DNA from 3 places in the Staphylococcus sp. TCBT05 genome. Region 3 is predicted to be linked to each of the others. Evidence: predicted binding sites of a transcription regulator. Region 3 holds the regulator's gene; each other region holds the start of a gene.
The links. Region 3 encodes CtsR, which represses protease genes until heat stress. Its sites were predicted from a motif close to ATGGTCAATAAAGGTCAAACA; they were not measured.

Region 1 (8,013 bases), 460 kb from region 3:
TTGATAAACTTCTACCATTTTATAATTAAAGTGAGTTAATTCAGATGGTGAAACACCAACACTTGCAAAGGTATAGTCAAAAAATTTAACAATATTTGAACCTAAATAGCCTTTGAATAGTATCTTCTTATTACCAGCTAGTTGTTCGGCGATGATACTTGCAGCTCGATGTGCTCCCCATGCTAAAGGCACATGTGCAGGTAAGTCCACATGGCGATAATGTGAAGTAATAATATCACCCAAAGCATAAACGTTAGGAATATTAGTTTCGAATTTATTATTAACTGGAATGTAACCATGTTCATCTAAGTGAATTGAAGATGATTGTAAAAATGCTGAATTTGGCTTAACCCCAACACCTTCAATAATTAAATCAAACGTTTTTACAGCACCTGATTTAAAATGTACTTCGTTACCTTCGACTTTTACGACTTCTTCATTTAAACGGTATGGAATACCGCGTCTATCCATTTCTTCAATAATCGGTTCATTCATGTCGGAATCCATTAATTTATTAATATGTTCAGAACGATGAATTAACATCGGTTGAATATTGCGTTCGTATAAATTATCTAATATCTCTAAACTGATGTAACCAGCACCAATAACTAATGCATTTTGTACTTGATGATGTTCAATAAATTGGTAAATAGCATCAGTATCCTCCATATTACGTAAAGTAAAGGCAATTGGACTATTTAAATTGAGATGATTAGCACTGCAACCAGGACTTAATACGAGCTTATCATATTCAACTGTATAGGATTGTTCAGCCTTTTTATCGTAAACAATGACTTTATTTTCAGCTGTATCTACTGCAGTGACTTCGTGATAGGGTTTTACCGTGATTTGCTTACTATCATAAAATTGTTCAGGTGTTGCTTCTAAAACGAGGTCTCTTGAAGTGACAACATTACCAATATAATACGGCAATGCGCAATTAGCGAAACTCATGTCTCTATCTTTTTCAAAGACAATGATTTCACTTTCTTTATCTAATCTTCTTATTTGACTTGCGACCGTCGCGCCTCCAGCTACAGCACCTACAACGACTATTTTAGACACAGTCAACAACCTCCTTTAAGCAAAAATAATGCATTATATTTTAGATTTAATTGTTGCTTCGTACGGGATATTTAATTCAAAGAATGTATTAAGGTATCTACCGATGCCATCTTCATTGTTAGAATAAGTAACTTCATTGGCAACATGCTTTAGTTCATCAAGGCCATTGTCCATTGCAATGCCATATTTCGCATATTTAATCATTTCTAAATCATTATCCTCATCGCCAAAGGCAATAATTTGATTACGATCTATGTCTAGATGATGTTTTACATAGTCAATACCTTTTGCCTTGCTGATACCTTGTTTGACAATTTCAATAACTGGGAACGGTGATCCCCAACGACGGTGCTCGATATTCTCTGCATAGAATCTTGTTAACATTTGTTTAACACGTGGAATCATTACTTCTTCTGCTTCCACAATTATTGATGTAGGTGATTCAGTTAATGCTGTTAGTAAATCGCCTGTTTCTACTTTTGGTGTTCCCATAGAGAAGCCATCGAATAATTTTTGATCAAAGTTATTAATAAATACATGATCTTTAACTTCAGCAATAATATTAGATACACCATAGTCATTTAGAGATTGGATAATGCTCTTAGACAAGTCCAAATCTAATACCTCGTGTACTGTTTTAAAGTTATTATCTTTAGGGTGATGGACGAAAGCACCATTAAAATTAACGACAGGTGTATCCATATTAAGTTCATGATAATAAATTTGACTAGCTCGATATGGACGACCGGTAGCTATCATAAGCTTATGTCCTTGCGCTTGTAACGTTTTTAGTACTTCCTTTGTATAAGGTGAAATTTCCTTATCATCATTTAACAATGTGCCATCTAAGTCTAAACATATTAAAAAAGGTTTCATTAAAATCTCCTTAAGTTATAATAATAGTGTATGAATATCATAGCATTTTATTGGCGTTTTGTAAGATATTTGATATATTGTTAATATCATTAATAACGAAGAGGTGAGACGAATGGATGAAGGATTAAAGGATAGCATACTTAATGCACTCGAAATGGTAATTGACCCTGAGTTAGGAATTGATATTGTAAACTTAGGTTTAGTATATAATGTCGACGTGGATGATGACGGTTTATGTACGGTTGAAATGACATTGACTTCAATGGGATGTCCTCTAGGACCGCAAATTATGAACCAAGTTAAAATGGTATTAGCTGAAATACCTGAGATTTCAGATACAGAGGTTAATATTGTTTGGAGTCCACCATGGGACAAAGATATGATGTCTCGCTACGCTAAAATTGCGTTAGGCATTGGCTAATAAAGAAGTGAATAAATATCTTGTTTGAGACTAATTAACACATCTTAGATTTTTAAAGGTGTGTTAGTTGGTCTTTTTTTATTCTATTTAGTGGGGTGAGTAGTTTGAGTTAAGTATATTTCGTAGTGAATATAGTTACGATTTGCCACTGTTCAGTGAAAGAATGAAAATGTTTGAGTTTATTTAAAATGCGAATTATAATCTATAACTACAAAAATATTAAATATTATTATCGTGCAAAATTATTAAATTAATTGCAGTTACATTACAAAAGTATTACAATAACTTAGTAAAATGGATGAAATATGCATAAATAGATTTAAAATTTGAGTATGAAGGTTTGATTTTAAATGAATAGAGATTCAAATTTGGGAATGAACAAACACCGTCATACACGTTATATGCCTGGCCTTGATGGTTTAAGAGCAATTGCGGTCTTAGCAATTATTATTTACCATCTTAATAAACAGTGGCTAACGGGTGGTTTTTTAGGTGTAGATACTTTCTTTGTTATTTCTGGTTATTTAATTACTAGTCTATTACTGAAAGAGTTTGAAGAAACTGGAAGTATCAATTTAAAGCAATTCTGGTTACGTAGAATGAAACGACTCATACCTGCCGTTTTTGTGTTGGTAGGCGTAGTATCTATGATGACACTGATTTTAAAACCAGATCAAATCGTAAATATTAAGCATGATGCATTTGCAGCAATATTTTATGTATCCAATTGGTGGTATATTATGACTGATGTAAACTACTTTGAACAGTTTGCATTTATGCCATTAAAACATTTGTGGTCACTAGCGATAGAAGAGCAGTTTTACATAATTTTTCCAATAGTCCTGATCACATTACTATTAACAGTTAAGAAATATAGAAATATAACCTTGATTTTTTGGATTGTTTCATTAGTTTCATTGTTGTTAATGGTATTAATTTCTGAACCTCATATGGAACATTCTAGAGTATACTTCGGTACTGATACTAGACTACAAACGATGTTGCTTGGTGTCCTACTCGCATTTTTATGGCCACCATTTAAATTGAAAGCTAATCCACCTCGTATCTTGTCACATACAATTGATGGATTAGGAATTGTCAGTACAGTGGTTATTATCATGTTATTTATTTTTGTTGATGACAATAGTGATTGGATTTACAACGGTGGATTCTATGTTATATCAGTGTTGACTCTTTTTGTGATATTGAGTGTTGTCCACCCATCAGCATATTTTGCAAAGGTAATTGGTAATCCGCTATTTGTATATATTGGCAAACGTTCTTATAGTTTATATTTATGGCATTTTCCGGTAATAAGCTTTATCCATTCCTATTATGTGGAAGGGCAAATACCAATTTATGTGTATGTATTGGATATCATAACTACATTAATCTTGGCAGAATTATCATATAGATACATCGAGACACCATTTAGAAAATATAGCTTTAAAGCTTTCTCACTCAATCGATTTAAACGGGTGTCCTTTGTTAGGACAGTCGCATTATCTATTATTTTAGTACCAACAGTGTTTATATTTGCTGGTGCATTTGATCAATTAGGGAAGGATCAACAACAACACAAACCAACAAGCTTTTCTTCACAAAAAAAGGACGGCAAAAGTAAAACAGCAAATAACAGTAAAGATGATGCGAAACATAAAGAAGATAGTACATCTAACAAAGTCTATAAAGATATCAAGCCATTGCTTATTGGTGATTCTGTTATGGTAGATATCGGAGAGTATTTTACAGAGCGTGTACCAAATGCAGAAATTGATGGTAAAGTTGGTCGTAATTTATACGAAGCAACGCCATTGATTCAACAAAAATATGAAAGTTACAATAAAGCTGGTAATAAAGTTGTATTAGAATTGGGAACTAATGGTGACTTTTCTAAAGCACAATTAAATGAATTAATAAGTCAATTTGATAAGGCAGATATTTATCTCGTCAATACACGTGTTCCGAGAGGTTATGAATCACATGTAAATAAATTGATTGCAGACGCAGCAAAAGAACATAAAAATGTGAAGGTTGTTGATTGGTATAAACGTTCGAAAGGACATACTGAATACTTTGCTTCTGATGGCATTCATTTACAACCATCAGGAGTCAGAGCCTTATCAGATGAAATTACGAAACAAATAACTCAATAATATCTATTAAATGATGGTAATTCTTTGTTAAATATCTAACAAGGATTACCATTATTTTTTGTGGCGTCATAGTTCGATATAAGTTGAATATAATTACAATAAGTTGCTGATATGTGAGCGTAAGTTTGCTGAACCGATAGACAGTTTTATAAATAGATCATTTATTAATGACAGTGTTATAACTTGCTACGATAAGTTTAAACAAATAAGTATTGGTAATATAAAAAATATGTATAAAATATTGTTAAAAGGATAATGACATAATTCTAATTAACATTTGGCATGAAAACGATAAACGTTTGATTGAGCAATTTATTTTGAGCGTATTATTTTCTATAAACGCTTAAAAAATTATGATTAAAATAAATCATAATGGTTGATAAATCATGAAAGAGGGACTATAATTAAATTAAGGTCAAAGAAAGTCAAAGTCAAATTAACTTTGGTTTGATCAAACACTCAATGGTGAGGTGAATCATATTGGATATTAATCAAATGACCTATAAAGTTCAATCAGCCTTACAAAAGGCAATGGAATTAGCTAAAACATATGAAAATCAAAATATAGAAATTGAAGCAATATTAGCCGCTGCATTAAATGAAGATGAAAGTTTATTTAATAGTGTACTTGAACGTGCCAATATTGATACAAACGAATTATTAACAACTTATAATAATAAATTAAAACAATATCCAACTGTTCAAGGTGACAACGTTCAATACGGGCAGTATATAAGTGCAAAAGCAAATGAATTATTTACTAAAGCTGAAGATTATATGAAATCATATGAAGATGAATTTATATCAATGGAACACTTAATATTATCAGCAATAGACATAGATACAACGACAGCACAATTTGTCGGCAATAAAAAAGAAGTAATAACGGAAATAATTAAAAAAATAAGAGGAGGAAATCATGTGACATCACAAAACCCTGAAGTTAATTATGAGGCGTTAGAGAAATATGGTCGTGATTTAGTAGAGGAAGTACGTCAAGGTAATATGGATCCAGTCATTGGACGTGACGAAGAAATTCGTAATGCGATTCGAATTTTAAGTAGAAAGACAAAAAATAATCCTGTGCTAATTGGTGAACCGGGTGTAGGTAAAACAGCAATCGTAGAAGGATTAGCACAAAGAATTGTGAAAAAGGACGTGCCAGAGTCATTATTAGATAAAACAATATTCGAGCTTGATTTAAGTGCACTTGTTGCAGGTGCGAAATACCGTGGCGAGTTTGAAGAACGCTTAAAAGCCGTATTGAAAGAAGTTAAAGAGTCAGATGGAAAAATCATTTTATTTATTGATGAAATCCATATGTTAGTAGGCGCAGGTAAAACTGAGGGCGCAATGGATGCAGGAAACATGTTGAAACCCATGTTAGCACGTGGTGAATTACATTGTATTGGTGCAACAACACTTAATGAATATAGAGAATATATTGAAAAAGATTCTGCATTAGAACGTCGTTTCCAGAAAGTAAATGTATCAGAGCCTGATGTAGAAGATACAATTTCTATTTTACGTGGTTTAAAAGAACGCTATGAGGTATATCATGGTGTTAGAATTCAAGATAGAGCACTTGTTGCAGCTGCAGAATTATCAAATCGCTATATTACGGATCGATTCTTACCTGATAAAGCAATAGATTTAGTCGACCAAGCTTGTGCTACGATTAGAACAGAAATGGGTTCAAATCCAACTGAATTAGATCAAGTTAATAGAAGAGTAATGCAGTTAGAAATTGAAGAGTCTGCATTGAAGAATGAATCAGATAATGCAAGTAAACAACGTCTACAAGAGTTACAAGAAGAATTATCTAATGAAAAAGAAAAGCAAAATGCAATTCAATCACGTGTTGAAGAAGAAAAAGGTAAAATTGCTAAGCTTCAAGAGAAACGCACTGAATTAGATGAAAATAGAAAAGCATTAGAAGATGCTGAGAACAACTATAACTTAGAAAAAGCAGCAGAATTACAACATGGTAAAATACCAGAACTTGAAAAAGAATTACAAGAAATGGAAGCTGCATTCCAATATGAGCAAAATGGAGATAGCGACCGTATTATCAGAGAAATTGTTACAGATGAAGAAATAGGTGATATCGTTAGCTCATGGACAGGTATTCCTGTTTCTAAATTAGTAGAAACTGAAAGAGAAAAATTACTAAATCTAGCAGATATACTACATGAACGTGTCGTAGGTCAAGATAAAGCAGTAGATTTAGTAGCTGATGCTGTAGTAAGAGCAAGAGCAGGGATTAAAGATCCTAACAGACCAATAGGCAGTTTCTTATTCTTAGGTCCAACTGGTGTAGGTAAGACAGAGCTAGCTAAATCGTTAGCGTCTACTTTATTTGACTCTGAAAAACATATGATTCGAATTGATATGAGCGAATATATGGAGAAACATTCCGTTTCAAGATTAATTGGTGCACCTCCAGGTTATGTTGGTCATGATGAGGGTGGTCAACTCACAGAAGCGGTTAGACGTAATCCATATTCAGTTATTCTGTTAGATGAAATCGAAAAAGCACATTCTGATGTATTTAATGTGTTGCTACAAATACTAGAAGAAGGACGTTTAACTGATTCTAAAGGTAGAGCAGTAGACTTTAAAAATACAATTATTATCATGACTAGTAACATTGGTTCTCAGATCTTACTTGAAAATGTTAAAGACGCCGGTGTGATTACAGAGAATACTGAAAAAGCAGTTATGAATAATTTAAATCAATATTTCAAACCAGAAATCATTAATCGTATGGATGATATTGTCTTATTCAAACCATTAACAGTTAATGATATGAGTTTAATCGTAGACAAAATTTTAACACACTTAAACATTCGTTTGATGGAACAACGTATTTCAATAGAAGTGTCAGATGCAGCAAAACAATGGTTAGGCGAAGAAGCATACGAACCACAATTCGGTGCAAGACCATTGAAACGATTTGTACAACGTCAAATTGAAACACCATTAGCACGAAAAATGATACGAGAAAACTTCCCAGAAGGTACAACAATCAGCATTGATTTATCTGAAGATGGTTTAACATTCGAAGAACACAAACCACAAACAATACAATAATCTTAGGAATAAAGTCTGGAATCTAAATACCCAGCATTAAGCCCATCAAAGATTAAAAATCTTTGATGGGCTTGTTATTTCTATCAATACTGCGTATTGTTATTACTTGCTTACCAAGGGGACTGGGTCGAGCATTTATCGCGCCACGCATCTTACTCCATCAGTTGTCTCGCAAACAATACGCAGTTCTTATATGTTATCACTACAAAAAATTAGACACTTTATAATAAATTAATTGAAACAGAAATTATCCCTGAGGTAAAACAAGAAATGAATAACAGGTTAAGAGACGAAGATTTAAATAAAATCACAAATCAGCTATTTTAGTCTGAAAGAATAATGTCTCAGACCCTATGTTGTTATTAAATGAAATTTTCAGGTGTTGACCACACATGATAAATG
Region 2 (8,013 bases), 330 kb from region 3:
ATCTGTAAAACTATTGTCTGAGCCATGATTGATACTATAAATGATCCCAACAAATGCTATAGGTGATAAAATTGCACCTATAATATCAAGTTTACTTTCTTTTTTACCTATTTCTTTTGGTAATACTTTAAGACAAATGAAATAGGCAATAATACCGATTGGAACATTTAATAAGAATATCCATTTCCAAGTTATATAATCCAACACGAATCCAGAGAAAATAGGTCCCAAAATGGGTGATATAAGTACAGGAATACCTAAAATCCCCATAATTGAACCTCTTTTTTCAGGTGGTGCCATAGCAAATATGAGTGCCATTCCTATAGGTGCAATCATACCACCGGTTAAACCTTGTAAAACTCTGAAAAATATTAATTGATTCGTTGTATCGGCAAGTGAACATAAAAACGATGAAACAGTAAAACCGATAATGCTAAATAACATCATTTTCTTATTTGAAAAACGATCAGAAAAGTAACCAGCTAAAGGTATAATTGCTGCTAGTGCTAAAGTATATCCTGTAATAGACCATTGCATTTTACTTAAATCAGTATGAAATGCACCTTGTAATTTTGGTATGGCAACATTCATAATTGTTGTATCCATCATTACTAATAACATAGCTGCAATAATTCCTATTAAAGCTGGTACTATGCTTGTACTATTTTTTTTTGAACTATTTTGTGTCACTGGAAAAACCTCCTTCTACTAACACTGTTAGTTTATATGGGTAATCTAACACGAAATTTTAGGAATGTAAATCATTTACTAACACTGTTAGTTATAATTTTTGTTATACTACATGTAAGAAAGGGTGAAAATGAATGGTTAGAAGAAAGAATATTGACGAAAGTAAAATTTTGTCTGCTTCTTGGGATGTGATAGAAGCTCAAGGCTTTAATGATTTTAGTATGAGAAAGTTAGCCACTGAGTTAGATATAAAAGCTTCTTCTCTTTATAATCACTTTGAAAGTAAACAAGCTATTTTTCAAAAATTGGCAGATCAATTGGCAAAAGAAATATTAAATACTATAGAAGATAAAAAGCAATGGGACAAACAATTGTTTGAGATAGGCAAAAAATACAGAGCATGCTTAAATCGTTATCCATACTCTGGACAGGTTATGTTAAAAGCATTACCATTTGAAGTTCATTTCTTAGAACTTATGAGTCGTATATTAAAGACGATTGATTTTGATGAAATATCTAACGCAAATAAATTTTCTGCTTTAAATTGTTTTATGAATTATATTATCGCTTTTGTTAATGATACGTATGAAAAAAAAGCAAACCTCCAATATTTAAATAGCGATGATAGTTTAACGCATCAAATGTTATCAAAGGTGAATCACTTAGAGGAAAAAAACCAACAACTAATAAAAAAAGTTATTATAGATTTAAAAAGTGATGAAGATAAAGAATTTGAATATGGATTAAAAATACTTATTAACGGTATTAAAGAAGATGTAGAAAGAAATAACATTTATAATTGACTAACGATGTTAGTTATGTTAAAACTAGTTTGTATTAAAAATCGATGTTTAGCTTAAGGGCTAAATATCTTTTTTAACCAAAAACTAACAGTGTTAGTATAGGAGGAATTTACTGTGACTAAAGAAAATATTGCAATAATCGGTGCTGGACCAGGTGGATTAACGTTAGCACGTATTTTACAACAAGCTGGCTACAAACCTACAATTTTCGAAGGAGATCCATCAGCAACATACAGAAATCAAGGTGGCACACTAGATTTAAGTACAGAAATGGGACAAAAAGCATTAAAACGAGCAGGATTAATGGATAAATTCAAACAACTGTGTAGATATGAAGGGCAAGCCATTAAAATAATGGATAAATCAGGAAATATTTATGTTGAAGAAACAGCAACGGAATTTGATAGACCTGAAATAGACAGAGCAACATTACAAAATATGTTATTAGAATCTGTTAATTCTGATTCTATTTATTGGGGATATAAATTAGAGTATATAAATGAATTAGAAAATAACCAATTTGAATTAAAATTTAAAAACGAAGAAAGCGTAATTGTCGATATGGTTATAGGTGCAGATGGGGCATTTTCTAAAGTAAGACCTTTAGTTAGTGATGCTGTACCAGAATATTCAGGTCTAAGCATGATTGAAGTAAACACATTAAATGTAAAAGAAAAGCATAAAGACTTATTGGAATTAAATGGACCAGGATCTTTCTTTGGTTTAGGAGATCAAAAAGGTATCTTAGCACAAGTGAATGGTAACAACACAATTCGTACTTATGTGAGTTTTAAAATTGAAAAAGATTGGTTACACAATAATGGTATAAATTATGAAAATCGTGAAGAAACAAAAAATAAATTAATAGATGAATTTTCAGATTGGAATCCAGAACTGCATAAGTTCATTTCATATGGAGACGGAGAGATTTTTCCAAGACGTATTTATGAATTGCCTATTGGTCACAAATGGAACCATAAAAAAGGGGTTACTTTGATTGGCGACTCTGCACATTTGATGTCACCATTTTCTGGATCTGGTGCAAATTTAGCTTTATTAGATGCATCAGAGCTAGCTTTAAAAATTATTGAAAATAATAATTTAGATGAAGCAGTTATACAATATGAAGAAAAAATGTTTAAATACGCGAAAGATACGGCAGAACAAACTAAACAAATCTTAGATTTATGTTTTAATGACAAGGCTGCAAAAAACTTTAGTAATATGTTCAGTAATTTTAAGAATGGATAGATATATAAGCATTAAATTGATTAATATCTAAAAGGAAGTGAAATTATGAGTCTTATTTTTTCAATAATCATAGGTATTTTGGTAGGATTAGGATTATCATTTTGGTTAACAAATAATAGAAGTACTTCAATTATCGTTAGCATTTTATCTGGTGTAATAGGTGCATTTATAGGTTTTTCTACCTTAGCAACTGTAGGTATTGCAACAGTTATTTTAACTATGATTATAGGTGCATTTTGTTTAAGTCTGTTAGTATTATTCTTGTATGAAACTTTTAAAGAAATTATTATAAAATAACAACAGTATAAATTTAGAGTTCACTCATTAATAAGTGAACTCTTTTTTATTTAATCACTTATTTCAGAATATTCTAATAAATGTTAAGTTAAAAGATGGATATATGAAATCAATTTTGTGAAGGATGTGTTTTGTTTGAGCGTAAATACAGATCGGTTAAGTCTAGATAGAATTATATTTATTGGACGTACGTTTGATGAATATATGAAAATGTTTAATTTAAATGCGTCAGAATTAAAGGGGAAGAATATACTTGATTGTCCAGCAGGTGCATGTGCTTTTGGTTCTCAAATGAAATCGTCTTCAATAAATATTAAATCATGTGACATAGCTTATTATTTTGATAAACAATCATTATATAAGAAAGGGCAACAAGATATTGAACATGCGATAGAAAATATAGAGAAAGCAAAGCATCTTTATAATTGGACATATTTTAAGAATACACAAGAATTAAAAAATTCGCGCATCCAAGCATTAGAGAATTGTTATTCGGATATGGTCATTAATAAGGAAGATTATGTAGCCGCGAAGTTGCCTGTTCTGCCATTTGCAGATCATAGTTTTGATATTTTATTATCTGCACATTTTTTATTTATGTACGCTGACCAGTTAGATTATGAATTTCATCGTGCTTGCATTAATGAAATGCTTCGCGTGTCAAAGAACGAAATTAGAATTTTTCCTATAGTTGATTTAAAAGGTGAGCAATACCAATATCTATCTGAGATTTTGAGCTATATTTCAGATTTAGGTCATGAGACAGAACTGATTAAAGTTGATTATGAATTTCAAAAAAATGCGCATACTATGATGAAAATTACAATAAGAGGTAATGATAAAGTTGAGCTATAACACAACACAGAATTATAACCATAATAATTAGAAAATGAAATTGATAGTTTAAGCTGTAAAAAGTTTACTATTACCAAATTGATATAAGTTGTGAAAGTCGGACTGATATTTTTGTTGAAAATAATTTAAAAAATAGCATTATAAAATCATATTAAAAAGACAAAGTGATAATCATTAAGTTAACACTTTGTCTTATTGTTGCTTGCATGTTTAGGATAAGATGTAGTTCAAAACGCACCTCTTAATCATGCCATTAGAAGTCGCGAAATGCGCAGTCAATCAATGAAGTTGATGTGTATAAAAAACGTGAAAAGTCACCTTTTGTGAAAAGTTGCGATTACTTTCTTAAAAAATGATCATCATTATGTGAATCATTATCTTCTTTGTAACGTTCCATTTTCATATGTAAATCATATTTATCTCGTAATGCAGCAATTTCTTTCATCATATCTGAAGCATGATGCTTATCCAATGCTTCTTGATTTATCCAACTATCTATCAGTAACACAGTTTCAGGATCTTCATAAGATAAGAAATAATCATATTTTAAATTACCAGGTTGCGCTTTAATTCTTGCTACAATTCCTTCATTAATCATAGCTTCGATAAAGCGTTTTGCGCTTCCATTTTTACCAGTATAATATAAATTTACGGTTAAACTCATTTTAAAAATCTCCTATCTAAATGCATTAATTAAATATTTAATCGTAATATGCTTGTGACCAATGATAAGGTTGTAATTCTTTAAGTGTAACAAATGTTAGAGTAAAGTTTTTGTCAGTAACAGCTGCTTTAATTTCACTACCCCAATATTTTAAGCGCTCTTGACAAGTACCACAAGGTGTAAGAATCTTAAACTGACTTTGTTCATCATCTCTTACAACACAAATTGTATGTGTGATTGGATCATTATTTTTATGTGCTTCCAAAATGGCACCAGTTTCAATACATAAATTCGTAGATGCATTTATAACTTCAGGTGCTATTGAAGTGTAGATATTGCCATTTAGTGAATACATAGCTGCCGCACCACCCCAACCATTCGGATATCTAAGTTCGATTAAAGACTTAGCAGCTTCAAAAAGTTGTTTTTCTATAGACATGTTTTTCCTCCTATGTAGATGACTGAAAATTCAGAAATTCTTACTTGTTATTATATAACATTAATATTAATTATTGAATCCCAAAAAGTCTCTGAAATATTGTAGAATATAGTACATTATTGATAGATAATATAAAAAGAACCCCATCATTATGGGGTTCTTTATCTTAAATTGTATGTAATTATGGGTTAGGTATCCCCTCGAAGGGAATCGAACCCCTATTCTAAGAACCGGAATCTTATGTGTTATCCATTACACTACGAGGGGTAAATATAACAATAATATTAGTTTACAAATGTTATTTGTAAGGGTCAACAAGAATGAAATAAAAATGGTTAAATATTTTGAGCTTTATTTTTTGACCATGTTTGACTTTTAGGTTAAAATAAGTTTATCAGTTAGAAATAAGGAGGCAATATTAATGAATTTAATACCTACAGTAATTGAAACTACAAACCGTGGGGAACGCGCTTATGACATTTACTCACGTTTATTAAAAGATCGTATTATCATGTTAGGTTCACAAATCGATGATAACGTAGCAAACTCTATCGTATCACAATTATTATTCCTACAAGCACAAGATGCTGAGAAAGATATTTATCTTTATATCAACTCACCAGGTGGAAGTGTGACTGCTGGTTTTGCTATTTATGATACAATCCAACATATCAAACCTGATGTTCAAACAATTTGTATTGGTATGGCAGCTTCAATGGGTTCATTCTTACTTGCTGCTGGTGCGAAAGGTAAACGTTATGTATTACCAAATGCAGAAGTAATGATTCACCAACCATTAGGTGGAGCGCAAGGTCAAGCAACTGAAATCGAAATTGCTGCTAACCATATTTTAAAAACACGTGCTAAATTAAATCAAATTTTAGCAGATCGTACTGGTCAATCAATTGAAAAAATTGAAAAAGATACTGATCGTGACAACTTCTTATCAGCTGAAGAAGCGAAAGAATACGGTTTAGTAGACCACGTTATGAATCCTGAAGATTAATTTTCAAAGGATACAATGAAATAAAGTCTCTAAGACATAAAGTTTTAGTACAATTACTAGAAGGCAATTTCTATTGAAATCATATAGAAGTTGCCTTTTTTATAATTTTTGGGACACAATTTTGGCGGGCCTCCTGAGGGAACAGGACGAGCGGAAGACTATAAGCTGAAGCTGTCTCCTAGGAAAGTGAGTCAACAAAACGTACTATGAATGAAAATCTAGTAGATAAGGTATTAAGTATTTAATGATTGATATACCAACATAAACAAGACAAATTGAATATAAGAATTTGAATGTACAGTAATTTAAAAGACATAAATAATTTCAACGTATTTTGGCGAGACTCCTGAGGGAGCAGGACGAGCGGAAGACTACAGGCTGAAGCTGTCCCCTAGGAAAGCGAGCCAACAATACGTAATTAAAACAAAAAAACACTCAGATAAATTGAATGCATTTATCTGAGTGCTATATTTCGGGAATTTATGATTCAAACTTTTTGATATGAATAAGATTACGACTTATACTTTTTGAAAATAAGTAGACTGGCAAAAACTGTGCAAATACTTCCTATTACAATGAAAAAACTAGAAACAATAATCATCGGTACAGAATTTTCAAATGCAAATATGCCATTAATAAATATAAGTATGCCTGCAATTAATAAAAGGATATGAGTAACACTATCTTGCTTCATGTATATCTCCTCTCATTATATTTAAATTAATGTACCAAATCTTCAAGTGCAATTTTCAAGTCAGGATATTTAAATTTAAAGTCTAGTGCTTGAAGTTTGTTTGGAATGACTTTTTGCGTATCTAAAACAACAGTGGACATTTGTCCTAGTACTAATCTCAAAGCTAGTGACGGCACCCATGTATAGTGAGGGCGATGAGTAATACGAGCTAATGTATAACCAAATAAGTTTTGACGTTCTACAATTGGCGCAGTGAAGTTAAATGCCCCTTTTGCATTTTCGTCATTGATTGTATATAGAATGGCTCTAACTAAATCATCGATATGAATCCATGAATACCATTGGCGGCCAGAACCTAGTTTGCCACCAACATAATAGTCGTAACTTTGTTTCATTAATGGTAATGCGCCACCTTTGTCTGATAACACCATACCAAATCTACCGATGACTACGCGTGAACCTAATGTTTCGAATTGTTTTGCGCGTCGTTCCCATTGATAGACGACCTCAGAAAGAAAGTCAAAAGGTAACGATTTATATAATTCTGTATAGGTACGGTTATAATCAGGTCTATAATACCCAACGGCACTTGCATTGAAAAATACGTCTGGGCGTTTTGTTCTTGATTTAAACAATTCATATAATGTTTGAGTTGCTTGAATACGACTTAACATAATTTGTTGTTTATGTTGCTTAGTCCATCTATGGTTAAGACTTGCACCAGCTAGATTTATCACAATATCTATATCTGGAACTTTACTTTCCCAATCAGATTCAGTCCAATTCACATAGGAAATTTTTGGGTGTGAATTGATTTTGTTTTGTCTTGTTAATACAGTAATATGCGCATCACTTTCCACGATTGCATCAATTAATTGACTGCCAACCATACCAGTGCCACCTGTGATTAAATACTGTTTCATCGTATCACCTCTAGAATAAATTGCATTTCATTTTAATTATTCATCTTCTTAGTTACTTTAAAATAGAAGGTCATAATTTTTTCAAAAATTGTTCATTAATATGTCATTAACTAACCTTTAGAAGCCTTTATATTCATATTGTATAAGTTATAATAAAAGTACCTTCAATAATAATTAATCTTTTCTTAATTATTCGAGTATACCCCATAATATACAATGAAGGTAAAATTTTGACTCCCTTTAGTATAGGTCTATACATTATAGTATAGACCTTTTTTATGTTATCTCAATTATTGTTGTAAAATTATCTTTTTGAATTTTGATAACTTTGAAAAATGAATTAATCATACTAAGAGAATAATACATAATCATTTATGGTTATAAAAATATA
Region 3 (8,013 bases):
CGAGCAAATCCGGTTTCAATTGTTTAACAGTTTCGTGAATGACTTCTAAATCTGTTTCAGCAAATACATTGAGCTGGCTTGAATCTTCATCTAATCTTTCAGCTCTTAATTTAGTTTGGTTGAGTGATTCCTCACCTGTTATATAGAGTACATTATAGGATTGCGATAAAGCCGCACATACTTGTAGTAACAATGTTGACTTCCCAATACCTGGATCCCCACCGATGAGCACTAAAGAACCATTAACGATTCCACCACCAAGCACTCTGTTAAATTCAGCTGATTTGCTGATAATTCTAGGTGTATTCTCGTGTTGAATATCATTTAATTTTTGTACCTTTGCAACATTATCACGGCTACGCACGCCATGTTTAGGACTCGCTGCCTTTTGTTCAACGATTTCCTCCATCTGATTCCAGCCACCACAATTCGGACATTTCCCCATCCATTTAGGCGACTGATACCCACATGCCATACATTCAAAAATCACTTTCTTTTTGGCCAAATTCGCACCTCCAACTTTCTATGAACAAATCTATTTTAAACCTCTACTTGCTTAATGACAAACTTTATTCTCATTCCATTTATTTTTTGAACAATTACTATATTATTTATAGTATTTCTATTTATGATATTCATTTTCGCAGAAAGTTATTTTAATAAGTTACCACGTTATCGCGTGTTGTGCCAACTATATATAAGTTCTTTGCATTAATTAATTTCACTCATGTTGATAATAAGTCTATATTAATTGCCTAGTTTCATGTCAAGGCAACATCGACAAAGCTTCATCGATGACTTAAATCTTTCACCATTTTGTGCATTTTAAATTTTAAAAAAAGAAAAGTGACTAACCAATTTCATAATCACAGGAAATTAGCTAGTCACTTCTTTAGTATATCGTACAGCTAAATTATAGTCATTCACTATAATTGTACTGCACATTAAGCTTTACGATTCAGTTGTTTCTTTATCTTGTTCTGTTGGAACTCTATCAGTTATATCATACTTATATTCTTTTCCATCGTAATCAATATTTACGTTTTTACCTTCAATTTGATTACCGTCTAAGATTAATTCACTCAAATTATCTTCAACTGTTTTTTGAATTGCACGAATTAGAGGTCTTGCACCATATTCTGGATCATAACCTTCTTCAGCAATTTTTTCTTTCGCAGCTTCAGTTACGTGAATATTGATATCTTGTTCAGACAAACGATTTGTCAATTTATTCACCATCATTGTAACGATTTCTTTTAATTCGTCTTTAGATAGTTTATGGAATACGATAATATCATCAACACGGTTTAAGAATTCTGGACGGAAAGCATTTTTTAATTCTTTCATCATCGTCTTGCGAATTGTTTCATAGTCTTCACCTTCTGATGCGCCACCAAAACCAGCAAAGCGTTGATCTTGTAATTCTTGTGCACCGACGTTTGAAGTCATAATGATTACCGTATTTCGGAAGTCAACACGACGACCTTTAGTATCTGTTAAATGTCCATCATCTAATACTTGTAATAAGATATTGAAGACATCAGGATGTGCTTTTTCAATTTCATCGAATAAGATAACTGAATAAGGTTTACGTCTTACTTTTTCTGTTAATTGACCACCATCATCATGACCTACATAGCCTGGAGGTGCTCCGACTAAACGACTCACAGCATGTTTCTCCATGAACTCACTCATATCAACACGAATCATCGCGTCATCTTCACCAAACATTGACTCAGCCAATGCTCGAGCAAGTTCTGTCTTACCTACACCCGTTGGTCCTAAGAAGATAAAGCTACCAATTGGACGTTTAGGATCTTTCAATCCTGCACGAGCACGTCTCACAGCTTTACTAATAGAATTAACAGCGTCTTTTTGACCGATAACTCTTTCATGAAGCGTACCTTCTAAGTTTAATAGGCGATCAGATTCAGTTTCGTTAATTTTTGTTAATGGAATACCAGTCCAACCAGCGATAACTTCACCGATATCATCTTCTGAAAGTGAAGTATTTTCACCGTTTTGTGTGTTTTTCCATTTATTCTTAGCATCTTCATATTGTTTTTCTAATTTAGTTTGTTTATCGCGAAGATTAGCTGCATTTTCAAATTCTTGAGCATGAACAGCTGCATCTTTTTCATTTTTCACTTGTTCAATTTCTTGCTCGATTTCTTTTAAGTTAGGTGGTGTTGTATGACTTTTAAGTCTAACTTTTGAACTTGCTTCATCAATTAAGTCAATTGCTTTATCTGGTAAGAAACGATCAGATACATAACGGTCACTTAATTTAGCAGCTGATACAAGTGCTTGATCTGAAATCGTAATGCGGTGATGCGCTTCATAGCGATCACGTAAACCTTTTAAGATTTCAATTGTATCTTCTACTGTTGGCTCATCAACTTGCACAGGTTGGAAACGACGTTCTAGCGCAGCATCCTTTTCAATGTTCTTACGATATTCGTCTAATGTTGTCGCACCGATACATTGTAGTTCTCCACGTGCAAGTGCTGGTTTTAAGATGTTTGATGCATCAATTGCACCTTCTGCACCACCTGCACCTACTAGTGTATGCAACTCATCGATGAATAAGATAACATTACCAGCTTGATGAATTTCTTCCATAACTTTTTTCAAGCGCTCTTCAAATTCACCACGGTATTTTGTTCCGGCAACAACTGTACCCATATCTAGTGACATGACACGTTTGCCTTTCAATGTTTCAGGTACTTCATTGTTAACGATTGCTTGAGCTAAACCTTCTGCAATTGCAGTTTTACCTACACCTGGTTCCCCGATTAATACTGGGTTATTCTTTGTACGACGACTTAATACTTCAATAACTCTAGTGATTTCTTTATCTCTACCAATAACAGGATCTAATGTACCATCCTTTGCAATTACTGTTAAGTCACGTGCAAGTCCATCGAGTGTTGGTGTGTTATTTGATTTATTTGCTTGTGCATTTTTATTACTCATTTCTGGACTACCTAAAGCTTTCACAACTTGCGCGCGTGCTTTTGTAATATTTAAATCTAAGTTTGCAAATACGCGAGCAGCGACACCTTCATTTTCACGAATTAAACCAAGTAAAATATGTTCAGTGCCAACAAAGTTATGATGTAACTTTCTAGCTTCATCCATTGATAATTCAATTACTTTCTTTGCTCTTGGTGTGTAATGTAACGCACCCATTTGCTCTTGTCCTTGACCTATAAGCTTTTCAACTTCTTCTACTACCTTTTCTTCAGTAATATCAAAGGATTCTAAAACTTTAGCAGCAATACCTTCTGGTTCTTTCATTAAACCTAAAAGTAAGTGCTCTGTTCCAATATTTGAATGATTTAATCGAATTGCTTCCTCTTGGGCGTGTGCTAATACGCGTTGCGCACGCTCTGTCAATCTACCAAATAGCATATAACATGACCTCCTAAACGATATGTTCTCTCAATATATCCGCTCTTTTTTCATTCACGGTTCTCTCGTCTTCTTCATCTAATAAGAATGGTGATTGTATCGCAATCATCAACTCATTAAATTTGAAGTCTTTCAATTCAATATAGCCTAAATCAATGCCAAGTTTCACTTCACTTAATCTTAACGAAGCTTCCTCCATTGATATGAGTCTACTATATTTCAAAATTCCTAACGATCGATAAACTCTATCTAACGTTTCCGTATGATTATGTTCATTTAATCGTTCACGAATCTGTAATTCTTCATTTATAATTTGTTGAACCACTTCAGTTAAACTCTCAATTATTGCTTCTTCATTTTTACCTAATGTCAATTGATTCGAAATTTGGTATATATGACCATAAACTTGAGAGCCTTCCCCATATATACCCCTAATCGTAAAACCAAATCTATTAATCGTTTGAGCAATACGATTCATTCGTTTCATTATCGATAATCCTGGTAAATGCAACATCACACTTGCTCTCATACCCGTTCCGATATTTGTAGGACAAGTTGTGAGATAACCTAGGTGTTCATCAAAGCTAATATCAACTGCCTTATCAAGTTCGTCATCTAGATGAGATGCTTTCTCGAAAAGTGATTTCAATGATAAATCATTACCCATTGCTTGTATACGAATATGATCTTCTTCGTTTACCATTACACTAAGTGACTCATCATCATTGAGTAATACCGCTGAAGCTGGCTGTCTTATTAACTCTGGACTTATAAGATGTTTCGCAACAAGTTTATACTTGCTCTGTTGATCCATCGTATCCAAACGTTGAATCGACAAATCTGGAAGCGCATCTTGTACTTCATTTATCACTCTAAATCCATCTTGTTCTGATGGAAACATAAGTGGGTGCACATGATTCTCTAAATTTCTTGCCAAACGAATCCTCGATGACATGACAACTGGACTTTCCTCTTTATCACGCATCCATTCACTCATATAAGGACTAATATAATCTTTACTCATCGCGGCTCACCTCACTGTCCGCTTTTAGTGCCTTGATCTCATCTCGAACAACAGCTGCTTCTTCAAAGTTTTGCTCTTCGATTAACTTATTGAGGTGTTCTGACTTTTCCTCAATTTGTTTCTTTAATGCTAACTTTCTATATGATGAACGAGGTGTTTTCCCAGTGTGTTCAAATTGGCCACCTTGTACTCGTCGCACTATATCAACAATGTCATCTTTGAAAGTTGCATAGCAGTCTGCACAACCAAATTTACCGACATGTGCGATATCTTTAAGTGTCATGCGACAAGTTGGACATCGTTTTGCTTCTTTAAAAGCTACTTCATCAAATTCAATTCCGTGTTTAGCTGCTAAATGCTGTAAAATTTGTTTAACAACAAATGCACCTTCAATATCATCTTGAGACTGAAGTTGTTGATTCTGCGTCCATGGATTTCCTCCCTGAGCACAAGTTGAACAAACCCATTTCTCATTCACGCCATCTTGTCCTTTAACTGCTAACTTAACTTCCGCTTCATTTAAATGACAATTCTCACATAGCACGACCAAACACCTCACTTTACTTTAATAATAATTAATCACAGGTAATAAACGTTTAAGAATATTTGCTCTGATAATATCTCTAGCAATTACATCCATCTTCAACGTTTCCCTATCAATAACTGCTTGAATCATTTTTGCTTCTCTCTCGTTGATATAAGATTTGTCTAACAAACCATCTATAATATAATACGCTTGTTGTTGTGAAATTGAAGGTCCAATTAATTGAAGTAGATGGTTAATATACCCAGTTTCATCTTTGTTTTCAATTTTAGTGATTCGGATATAACCACCGCCACCTCGTTTACTTTCAATTTCATAACCATGTTCATTAGTAAAACGTGTTTTGATTACATAATTTAATTGCGAAGGCACACAGTCGAAACGTTGTGCAATATTTGCACGTTGGATTTCCACCACGTCTTCATTGGCGTCTTCAAATAATTTTTTAATGTACTGTTCTATGATGTCGGACATGTTGTGCATGATTATCACCTCTTTTGACCTTCTTTGACTATATTATATGACCAACTTTGACCTTTTTCAACCAATATGTTTGAAAAATTTTTGATTAATGATGTTCAGAGACTGATATTTTATTGTATTATAGGTATTAAGAAAAAATAAAAGGGATGAAAAAATTATGCACATTATCATTGGATTAATTGGAATTGCTGTATTTTTAGGACTAGCTTTCCTTTTTAGTTCTGACAAAAAGAAAGTACGTTGGCAATACGTTGGTCTGTTACTTGTTATTCAACTTGTATTTGCGTTTATTTTACTTAAAACTAAATTCGGTATTACAGTTATCGGCGCTATATCTGATGGATTCAATTATCTATTAGCTAAAGCTGCAGAAGGGGTTAATTTCGTTTTTGGCGGATTTGAATTCGTAGATCCTAAAAACCCACCTTTCTTCTTTAACGTGTTATTACCAATTGTATTTATTTCGGCACTAATCGGTATCTTACAATATACGAGAATCTTACCTTGGATTATTAATGTTTTAGGCTTAGCTATTTCTAAGATTAATGGAATGGGACGCTTAGAATCTTATAATGCAGTAGCTGCAGCAATCCTTGGGCAATCAGAAGTGTTTATTTCACTGAAAAAGGAACTGGCACACATTCCAAGTCAACGTTTATATACATTGACTGCTTCAGCAATGTCGACAGTTTCTGCTTCAATCATCGGCGCATATTTCACATTAATTGAACCACGCTATGTCGTTACTGCTGTTGTATTAAACTTATTTGGTGGTTTCATTATCGCTTCAATCATCAATCCTTACAAAGTTGATGCAAAGGAAGATAAATTAATCGTAGAAGAAAGTGAAGCTGGGAAACAATCTTTCTTCGAGATGCTAGGTGAATATATCCTTGATGGATTTAAAGTCGCAATTATCGTAGGTGCAATGTTAATTGGGTACATTGCTATCATTGCATTATTAAATGGCGTTGTTAGTGCTATCTTCACTGCAGTTAGCGGTGGTAGTATCACATGGGATTTCCAAACATTAATTGGGTTTGTTTTTGCACCATTTGCATTCTTAATTGGCGTACCTTGGCACGATGCTGTACAAGCTGGTTCAATTATGGCAACTAAATTATTATCAAATGAATTCGTTGCAATGCAAAGCTTAAGTAAGACAAAGGAAATTAGTGATCACGCTAAAGGTGTAATCTCTGTATTCGTTGTTTCTTTTGCTAACTTCAGTTCAATTGGAATTATTTCTGGAGCTATAAAATCACTTAACAGTGAAAAAGGTGACGTAGTTGCACGTTTTGGCTTAAAATTACTTTTCGGTGCAACATTAGTATCATTTATTTCTGCAGCAATTGCAGGATTCTTCATTTAATAAACAACAAAAAAGCAGTTTGGTTATTTAACCAAACTGCTTTTTTTATTATACTTTTTCAACAGTAGTAGGTGCTACGATGTGATCAATAAAATATTGCGTGACTCTATAATCATCAGTTAATTCTGGATGGAATGAAACACCCAAATAACGTCCCTCTTGAACTGCCACAATCTTCTCACCCACAACACTTAACACTTTCGTTTCACCGTGAGCTTCTACAATATGAGGCGCTCTTATAAATACACCTTCAATATCTTTCGCAATCCCAGCTACATCTAACTCACTTTCAAAGCTATCTACTTGTCTGCCAAATGAATTACGTTCAACTGTGATATCTAATTTATTTAGGTAACCTTCCTCGCCTACAATATCTTGTGCTAACACAATTAAACCTGCACATGTGCCAAACATAGGTAAAGTAGATTGTTGTAACGCTTCTTTAAAACCGTATAAGTTCATCAATCGACGCAATGTAGTAGATTCGCCACCTGGTAAAATCAATCCGTCAATTTCTGCTAATTGCTCTACACGCTTTACAGCTACACCTTCATGTCCACTGAGTTCAATATGTCTGATATGCTCTCGCACAGCACCTTGCAATGCTAGTACACCAATTTTCATATTACCATCCACGCTCTTGCATACGTTCTTCTAATGATAATTCATTGATGTCTAAACCTTTCATTGCTGTGCCTAATTCTTTAGCTAGACGACCAATTAATTCATAATCTTGATAATGCGTTGTAGCTTGAACAATTGCTTTTGCAAATTTTTCAGGATCTTCTGATTTGAAAATACCAGAACCAACGAACACGCCATCCGCACCTAATTCCATCATTAATGCAGCATCTTGAGGAGTTGCTACACCACCTGCAGCAAAGTTAACTACTGGTAAACGACCATTGTCTTTAATTGCTTTTAAAACATCATATGGTGCTCCAATGTTTTTAGCCTCAGTCATAATTTCATCATCGTTCATTACAGTTAAACGACTAACTTCCGCATTTACTTGACGCATGTGTCTCACTGCTTCAACGATATTTCCTGTACCTGGCTCACCTTTAGTACGTAACATCGCAGAACCTTCACCAATTCTTCTAGCAGCTTCTCCTAAATTACGGCAACCACATACAAATGGTACAGTGAAAGCATCTTTACGTAAATGATACTCTT

Region 1: a site for CtsR is predicted at 4,930-4,950, ahead of clpB (ATP-dependent chaperone ClpB). Genes of this name have one in related genera too.
Region 2: a site for CtsR is predicted at 5,355-5,375, ahead of clpP (ATP-dependent Clp endopeptidase proteolytic subunit ClpP). Genes of this name have one in related genera too.

Annotation. Positions count from the first base shown of each region.
Region 1 is NZ_JBUQDQ010000038.1:903,193-911,205, reverse strand. Features, by position in the region: gene ACY191_RS11380 (CoA-disulfide reductase) at 1-1,065, opposite strand, end outside; gene ACY191_RS11375 (Cof-type HAD-IIB family hydrolase) at 1,099-1,941, opposite strand; gene ACY191_RS11370 (metal-sulfur cluster assembly factor) at 2,054-2,362, shown strand; gene ACY191_RS11365 (acyltransferase family protein) at 2,713-4,518, shown strand; gene clpB (ATP-dependent chaperone ClpB) at 4,999-7,611, shown strand.
Region 2 is NZ_JBUQDQ010000038.1:1,039,541-1,047,553, reverse strand. Features, by position in the region: gene ACY191_RS12130 (DHA2 family efflux MFS transporter permease subunit) at 1-690, opposite strand, end outside; gene ACY191_RS12125 (TetR/AcrR family transcriptional regulator) at 825-1,493, shown strand; gene ACY191_RS12120 (FAD-dependent oxidoreductase) at 1,608-2,744, shown strand; gene ACY191_RS12115 (hypothetical protein) at 2,790-3,041, shown strand; gene ACY191_RS12110 (SAM-dependent methyltransferase) at 3,177-3,896, shown strand; gene ACY191_RS12105 (putative quinol monooxygenase) at 4,234-4,560, opposite strand; gene ACY191_RS12100 (cytidine deaminase) at 4,598-4,999, opposite strand; tRNA gene ACY191_RS12095 (tRNA-Arg) at 5,195-5,266, opposite strand; gene clpP (ATP-dependent Clp endopeptidase proteolytic subunit ClpP) at 5,421-6,005, shown strand; gene ACY191_RS12085 (TIGR01777 family oxidoreductase) at 6,726-7,622, opposite strand; gene ACY191_RS12080 (hypothetical protein) at 8,001-8,013, opposite strand, start outside.
Region 3 is NZ_JBUQDQ010000038.1:1,364,597-1,372,609, forward strand. Features, by position in the region: gene radA (DNA repair protein RadA) at 1-505, opposite strand, end outside; gene ACY191_RS13630 (ATP-dependent Clp protease ATP-binding subunit) at 952-3,414, opposite strand; gene ACY191_RS13635 (protein arginine kinase) at 3,428-4,438, opposite strand; gene ACY191_RS13640 (UvrB/UvrC motif-containing protein) at 4,431-4,982, opposite strand; gene ACY191_RS13645 (CtsR family transcriptional regulator) at 5,004-5,465, opposite strand; gene ACY191_RS13650 (NupC/NupG family nucleoside CNT transporter) at 5,623-6,837, shown strand; gene pdxT (pyridoxal 5'-phosphate synthase glutaminase subunit PdxT) at 6,886-7,461, opposite strand; gene pdxS (pyridoxal 5'-phosphate synthase lyase subunit PdxS) at 7,463-8,013, opposite strand, start outside.